2 regions of the Virgibacillus sp. Bac332 genome follow, and region 2 is predicted to be linked to the other one. Evidence: a T-box and tRNA genes for the amino acid it is inferred to sense, from the RefSeq annotation. Region 2 holds a T-box; the other holds one or more tRNA genes.
The links. The T-box of region 2 lies ahead of tyrS (tyrosine--tRNA ligase). A T-box ahead of a tRNA ligase gene usually reads a tRNA of that ligase, here a tRNA-Tyr.
Positions count from the first base shown of each region.

Region 1: it has a tRNA-Tyr gene. The T-box ahead of tyrS (tyrosine--tRNA ligase) is inferred to sense a tRNA for this amino acid. The anticodon was not compared.

Region 1 covers NZ_CP033046.1:1,284,384-1,287,800, forward strand. The annotation lists gene D9782_RS06180 (cupin domain-containing protein) at 1-248, opposite strand, end outside; gene fabI (enoyl-ACP reductase FabI) at 586-1,362, opposite strand; tRNA gene D9782_RS06190 (tRNA-Glu) at 1,617-1,691, shown strand; tRNA gene D9782_RS06195 (tRNA-Val) at 1,719-1,794, shown strand; tRNA gene D9782_RS06200 (tRNA-Thr) at 1,799-1,874, shown strand; tRNA gene D9782_RS06205 (tRNA-Tyr) at 1,920-2,004, shown strand; tRNA gene D9782_RS06210 (tRNA-Gln) at 2,015-2,089, shown strand; tRNA gene D9782_RS06215 (tRNA-Lys) at 2,303-2,375, shown strand; gene D9782_RS06220 (hydroxymethylglutaryl-CoA reductase, degradative) at 2,675-3,417, shown strand, end outside.
Region 2 covers NZ_CP033046.1:3,979,284-3,982,700, forward strand. The annotation lists gene D9782_RS19400 (hypothetical protein) at 1-291, shown strand, start outside; gene D9782_RS19405 (hypothetical protein) at 405-575, opposite strand; gene tyrS (tyrosine--tRNA ligase) at 843-2,111, opposite strand; T-box leader at 2,203-2,414, opposite strand; gene D9782_RS19415 (transglycosylase domain-containing protein) at 2,534-3,417, shown strand, end outside.

The DNA of each region.
Region 1 (3,417 bases), 1.9 Mb from region 2:
AAGGAAACGACAGCTGAACCACTAATACAATACACCAATTCTGCTGCGTTTTGATGATAATGTGGCTCAACAACATGACCCTTGCTTAAATAGATATCAAGTATCGATACATTACTTAATGTATTTAATACATCTCTTCCTAACCGGTTAATATAATTCTCGGAATTCCTTGTAAATAATCGATTCGTATTTAAATCCGAGAAATATTCCACGTCAGGCTTCGTGTAATCCATGTAAGAAGTTACCATAAGCTTTTCTCAACTCCATATATTTAAAGTTATTCACATCATATCTTATGAAAAGCTATGGAAAGTGTGACAAATGCCTATATTGCTTACAACTAAAATTATGAGAAGCTTGCGAGAAAGAATACAAATGACATAGCGTTATGATGAATTAACGAAAGTATGGAACGTGATAGGGTGGCTATAGAAGTAATTCAAGCTAACAGGTAGGAATAAGTTTGATATAGTAGCCTAGCCATCGGTGTTCGTTTAGAAGGTAAATGACCATGTCTATAGGGTGATTGTTAATAATTTTTCTTTTGACATAAACAAAGGACGTACACGAATGCACGTCCCACTACTAACCGCCAATAATATGGTATCCAGAATCAACATGAAGAACTTCTCCGGTAATACCTCGGGAAAGTTCACTCATAAAGAATAGTGTAGCATCTCCAACTTGATCCTGATCCACATTTTTTCGAAGAGGAGCTTTTTCTTCGATCATCCCTAATTTTTCGTTGAAACCAGACACTCCTTTGGCTGATAGTGTACGAATTGGTCCGGCAGATACTGCATTAACTCGAACACCATATTTACCCATATCTTCAGCTAAATATCGCACGCTTGCTTCTAGAGAGGCCTTGGCAACACCCATAACATTATAGTTTGGAATAACCCTTTCTGCACCAAGATAAGTTTGTGTAACAATACTTCCACCCTCTGTCATTAGGTCCTTTGCGGCTTTTGTTACAGCTACTAAGGAATAAGCACTAATTTCCTGAGCTAGTAAAAAGCCATCTCGTGATGTGTCTGCATACTCACCTTGTAATTCCTCTCTGTTAGCAAAGGCTACTGAATGAACGACTCCATGAATGGTTCCAATCTTTTCTTTTATGGTAGAAAAAGCTTCAGTAATACTCTCGTCATTAGCTACATCACAGGATACAATCAACTTAGCTGTAATATCATGCTTATCAAGAAGCTTTGTCAATTTCTTGTAAGAACGATCTTGTCTATATGTAAATATTAGATTTGCTCCTGCTTTATGTAAGGATGATGTTATTCCCCATGCGATGCTTCGTTCACTTGCAACACCCATGATAACAATGTTTTTTCCTTCTAATAAATTCGTCATCAAAGTACCTCCATAATAATTCTTTTGTACATTATAACCTATCCCATAAATTGAAAGAAAGTCTTATCTATTGTATCATAGGACACTTCGTAATAAATCGCATCAAACCTTTGATCTTGTAGGGGTTGAAACGAAAAAATAAAAAAAATTAAATTCCCCCTTTACAAACCATTCATATCTGGGTATAATAAAATTCGTTGGTTTACGACAGAGTTTAACAAAATTCGTTGTAACATATGGCCAAATAAATGTTTGGCCCGTTGGTCAAGTGGTTAAGACACCGCCCTTTCACGGCGGTAACACGGGTTCGAATCCCGTACGGGTCACCAATATTATTTTAATATACGAGTGGTTTTGGAGGATTAGCTCAGCTGGGAGAGCACTTGCCTTACAAGCAAGGGGTCGCAGGTTCGAGCCCTGCATCCTCCACCATAAAGCCGGCCTAGCTCAACTGGTAGAGCAACTGACTTGTAATCAGTAGGTTGGGGGTTCAAGTCCTCTGGCCGGCACCATTTTTTACAAACCATGAATAAATTATAATATATAGTTAACAATATGGAGGGGTAGCGAAGTGGCTAAACGCGGCGGACTGTAAATCCGCTCCCTCAGGGTTCGGCAGTTCGAATCTGCCCCCCTCCACCATTTTTATTGTTGGGCTATAGCCAAGCGGTAAGGCATCGGGTTTTGATCCCGTGTACCCCAGGTTCGAATCCTGGTAGCCCAGCCATTTTTTTATTTATGGGTCTTTTTTTAAGAAGAGCCCTATTTTTTTGATGAATGAATTTTTCAACACGAGCCATTAGCTGGCCGCAAGCATCAGCGAATTAACTACTAGATGCAGGCCTGCGAGGAGTGTGGCATCAGCGAGTTGTCATTCAACACGGCGAGCACCATTTTTTGTCAAGCTAAAGCTTAACGTATAAATTATTATTTTCAACACGAGCCATTAGCTCAGTCGGTAGAGCATCTGACTTTTAATCAGAGGGTCGGAGGTTCGAATCCTCCATGGCTCATTTATATTAATAGTATAGAAACGTCATATAAAAGGTGGGATAAACAAGGTCGTTATGGAATGTAGCAGCCTTGTTTATTTGCATTTTAGAGTGATTTTTTACATAATAGTAACAGTTATTTTTTTATACATAGCATGGTATTATGATATCATGTTTTCTTGAGTGAAAGTCCTTAAAGAGAGACAACATTTTCTAATGAAAAATGGTACAATCGTGATATAATTTTACTATAGATAATGCCTGATAATAATTTATTCCGTACGAATTTCTATATACAACAATTAAAAGGATGATAGGCAATGGAGACCTCCAGAATTCCTGGTTTTTATAAGAAGTCGGTGGAAGAACGCAGAGATTTGCTGAGAGACATGCATGGGTTGACAGATCAAGATATAAATACCTTAGCTGAGAAGGAAGCGTTATCCCCTGATACAGCTGATAAGATGATTGAAAACGTTATTGGTACTTTTCCCCTTCCGTTAGGATTAGGATTGAATTTCTTAATTAATGGGAAAGAATATGTAGTACCAATGGCGATTGAAGAACCTTCTGTTGTTGCTTCTGCTAGCCATATTGGGAAAGTAGTGAGAGAAGCAGGAGGTTTTACAACTGAAGCAACAGAGAGAGTCATGATCGGACAAATTCAGGTTGTTGGATGCCCAGATTTGCAACAAGCTAAAGATAAATTGGTAGCAAAGAAAGATGTACTAATTGAAAATGCTAATGCTGCTTACCCAAGTATTGTGGCAAGAGGCGGTGGTGCAGAAGACCTTGAAGTACGCATACTAAATGAAGAATCCAACTCAGCTTATCAGCAAATGCTTATATTGCATTTATATATTAATACATGTGATGCAATGGGAGCGAATATTATAAATACCATGGTTGAATCGTTAGCTCCGATGGTTGAAGAATTAACACAGGGCAAAGTTTATTTGCGTATTTTGTCTAATTTTGCGGATAAATGCTTAGCACGCGCAAAGTGTGTTATTCCTCCTGAGCTTTTAAGAACTGGTGATTTTTCTGGTGAGGTAGTAAGAGA
Region 2 (3,417 bases):
TTTATAATAGATGTTGCTCGTGAAATGAACGAACATGGTGATGACCATCAGAAAGACTGTAATTGTCCTCGTTGCGCAAAAGCAATGGGTGATGAGCTTGCATGTGCTGCGCGATTTGGAATACTTGTCAACATATCAATAACTGGCTTAACTACTCCACTATCTTTATATGTACTAAACGTAAAAGACTGTTTTGTTTTTCTTGTCGATGATCTAATGAATCCCTCAGAGATTTTTGCTTTTTCCCTATGTTCTGTAGTTGGGTTTACTGTAGAGTCACAAACCATCTAAAGAAGGCAAATTGTACCTCCTAACTATATAGGCTGGAAAAAAGCATATAGATAAATCCATGTAGGATTTGAAATTCCACATGGATTTATCGTTTTTCATTACGTTATTTTTTTCTAAAATGGTCCCCAATCAATCCATACACCAATTGTCAACGTCAGAATGGCAATGACTAACCAAATTAAAAATAGTGGTAAAACCCTCCTTCCCCACTTCGTCCATGGCACATTTGCTACAGCGAGACTTGTCATTAATATGCCGGATGTTGGAAAAATAAGATTCGTCAACAAAATACCCTAAGCTGGTTGCTACAAAAATGAGCAGGTACTTATGTCTGCTTGTAAATACAGCATGATGCTGCCTCCCTCTACTATCCTTATCCACGCCAATGATACTATTTGATGTATCTTCTACACCCTTTTAGCATATCTCCATATATACCAAATGGTAGCAGCCAAGGGAAGCCGGACACACAAAATAGCTGCCGAAAAGAATTTCTCGACAGCTATTCAAACTAATCATTAATTTACAATACTTATTGCTTCTATTATTTTTTAAAACGTAATAAGAAAGTACTTTTTCTTTCCTCTGCGTATAACAGTAAATGTATCTTCAATACGATCATCCACTTGCAAGTCGTATTGCACGTCCTGCTGACGTTCCCCGTTGAGATAAATAGCACCATTCGCTATATCCTCACGTGCTTGTCGCTTTGATGGAGAGATTTTAGCAGCAACCAGTAGATCAACTAAATTCATATCTTTCGATTCTGCTTTATACGTTGGTACATCTTTAAATCCCTGTTTAATATCACTTGCTGTAAGTTGTTTTATATCTCCACTAAATAAAGATGCTGATATTTTTTGTGCTTGTTCTAATGCTTCTTTACTATGAACAATCAGCGTCATTTCCTCAGCTAACCGCTTATGAGCTACGCGCTTTTCTGGTTGCGTATTAATTTCGTCTTCCAGACTTGCAATTTCTTCTTCAGAAATAAATGTAAAATAGCGGAGAAACTTGATAACATCACGATCATCTGTATTTAACCAAAATTGATAAAATTCATATGGAGATGTTTTTTCTGGGTCAAGCCAGATTGCTCCTCCAGCTGTTTTACCAAATTTAGTACCATCCGCTTTCGTAATTAATGGAACAGTTAGTCCAAAAACATTTATTTCGTCATTTTCATTTTCTCTTGAACGACGAATTAGTTCCATTCCTGCGGTAATATTTCCCCATTGGTCACTTCCACCAATTTGTAACGTACATCCTTCTTCTTCATTTAATTTCATGTAATCCAGGGATTGCAGAATCATATAACTAAATTCTGTATACGAGATACCCTGTTCAATACGCGCAGATACCGATTCTTTTGCAAGCATGTAATTGATGCCAAAATGTTTACCAGCATCCCTTAAAAAGTCAATAACAGTCATACTTGCTAGCCAATCATGATTATTTCTTGCAACTACTGGATTTTCTCCTTTGTCAAAATCAAGAATACGAGCAATTTGCTGTTTAATTTTTTCACTGTACCCTTTCACTACGTCGCTTTCATTTAGGGAACGCTCTGTATTACGTCCACTTGGATCTCCGATCATTCCCGTACCACCACCGATGAGAGCAATTGGACGATGTCCCACCTTTTGGAATCTCTTTAGCATTGTAATTGGCACCAAGTGTCCAATATGCAAGCTATCACCAGTAGGATCGAACCCACAATATAATGTAACCTCATTTTCAGCTAGATGCTTTTGTAAACCATCTCTATCCGTTACTTGGTTAATAAGTCCTCTTGTTTCTAGATCCTGTAAAATATTCAATTCCTTCACACTCCATCATTTTTGTTTCTTTCTAGCTCAATATGCTTGTACTGCTTACTCCAATGAAAAAAATAAAAAAACTCCTCCCTCAAAAAGGGACGAGTTATATTCACACGCGGTACCACCCTTGTTGCAATTGCTTGCCACTTGGGATTGATAACGGTGTCGCCACCGTTTCTTTATTACACCATAAAGAAAATGCTCCAGAATGTAATTCATTTTACAAATATTCCTGACTTTCACCAACCGCCAGTTCTCTAAATAGGGATTTGTAAAACTACTTCGTTCTTTCTCAGCATCGTTTATCCTATTACTATATATTCATATCATATTCATTTCATAAAAGCAATAATAAATCAAAATTTAATATACCCTAAATAGTGAATATGCTATAATGAATAAGGAATTTAGGAGGTTTTGCCATGAATTTTAAAGAACGGCTTCATACATATTTTGAAAAAGCCAAATCTATTTGGAAAACGGGAAAAATCCAGACTACTTCACGTATTTCATATAGTGTCGTTTGGAATGTTATCCTATTTTTTCTTGTTATCGGCCTAATTGGTATGTTTTTTGCCGGTGGAGTGGGAGCAGGATATTTTGCTTCGCTAGTGAAGGATGAACCTGTCAGATCCTATGAAGTAATGAAACAGGATATATACAACTACGAAGAAACGTCCAAGCTGTACTTTGCAGGAGATAAATATTTTGGAGATGTCCGATCGGATCTTTATCGTGAAGAAACAACATTGGAGAACATCTCCCCTACTTTACTTGATGCTGTTATCGCTACAGAAGATGAATACTTTAAAGAGCATAAAGGAGTTGTCCCCAAAGCAATTTTACGTGCTGTATTACAAGAGGCACTTAATTCTAATGTAAAAACTGGTGGAAGTACGCTGACACAGCAGCTCATTAAAAATCAAATTTTAACTAATGAAGTATCGTTTGAACGTAAAGCAAAAGAAATCTTACTTGCACTCAGGCTAGAACGATTCTTTGAAAAGGATGAAATTTTAGAAGCATACTTAAATATTGTGCCATATGGTCGAGATGCATCCGGAAATAATATTGCAGGAGTTCAAACAGCTGCACAAGGTGTTTTTGGCGTAGACGCTAAGGATGTAAATCTAGCCCAAGCAGCTTATTTAGCAGGACTTCCACAAAGCCCCTCTGCCTATACTCCATTCACTAGCGATGGGAATTTAAAAGAGGGGAAAAGTTTAGAACGAGGCATCAATCGAATGAAGTCCGTACTTAACCGGATGTACGAATCAGAATATATTACAAAAAAAGCATATGAAGA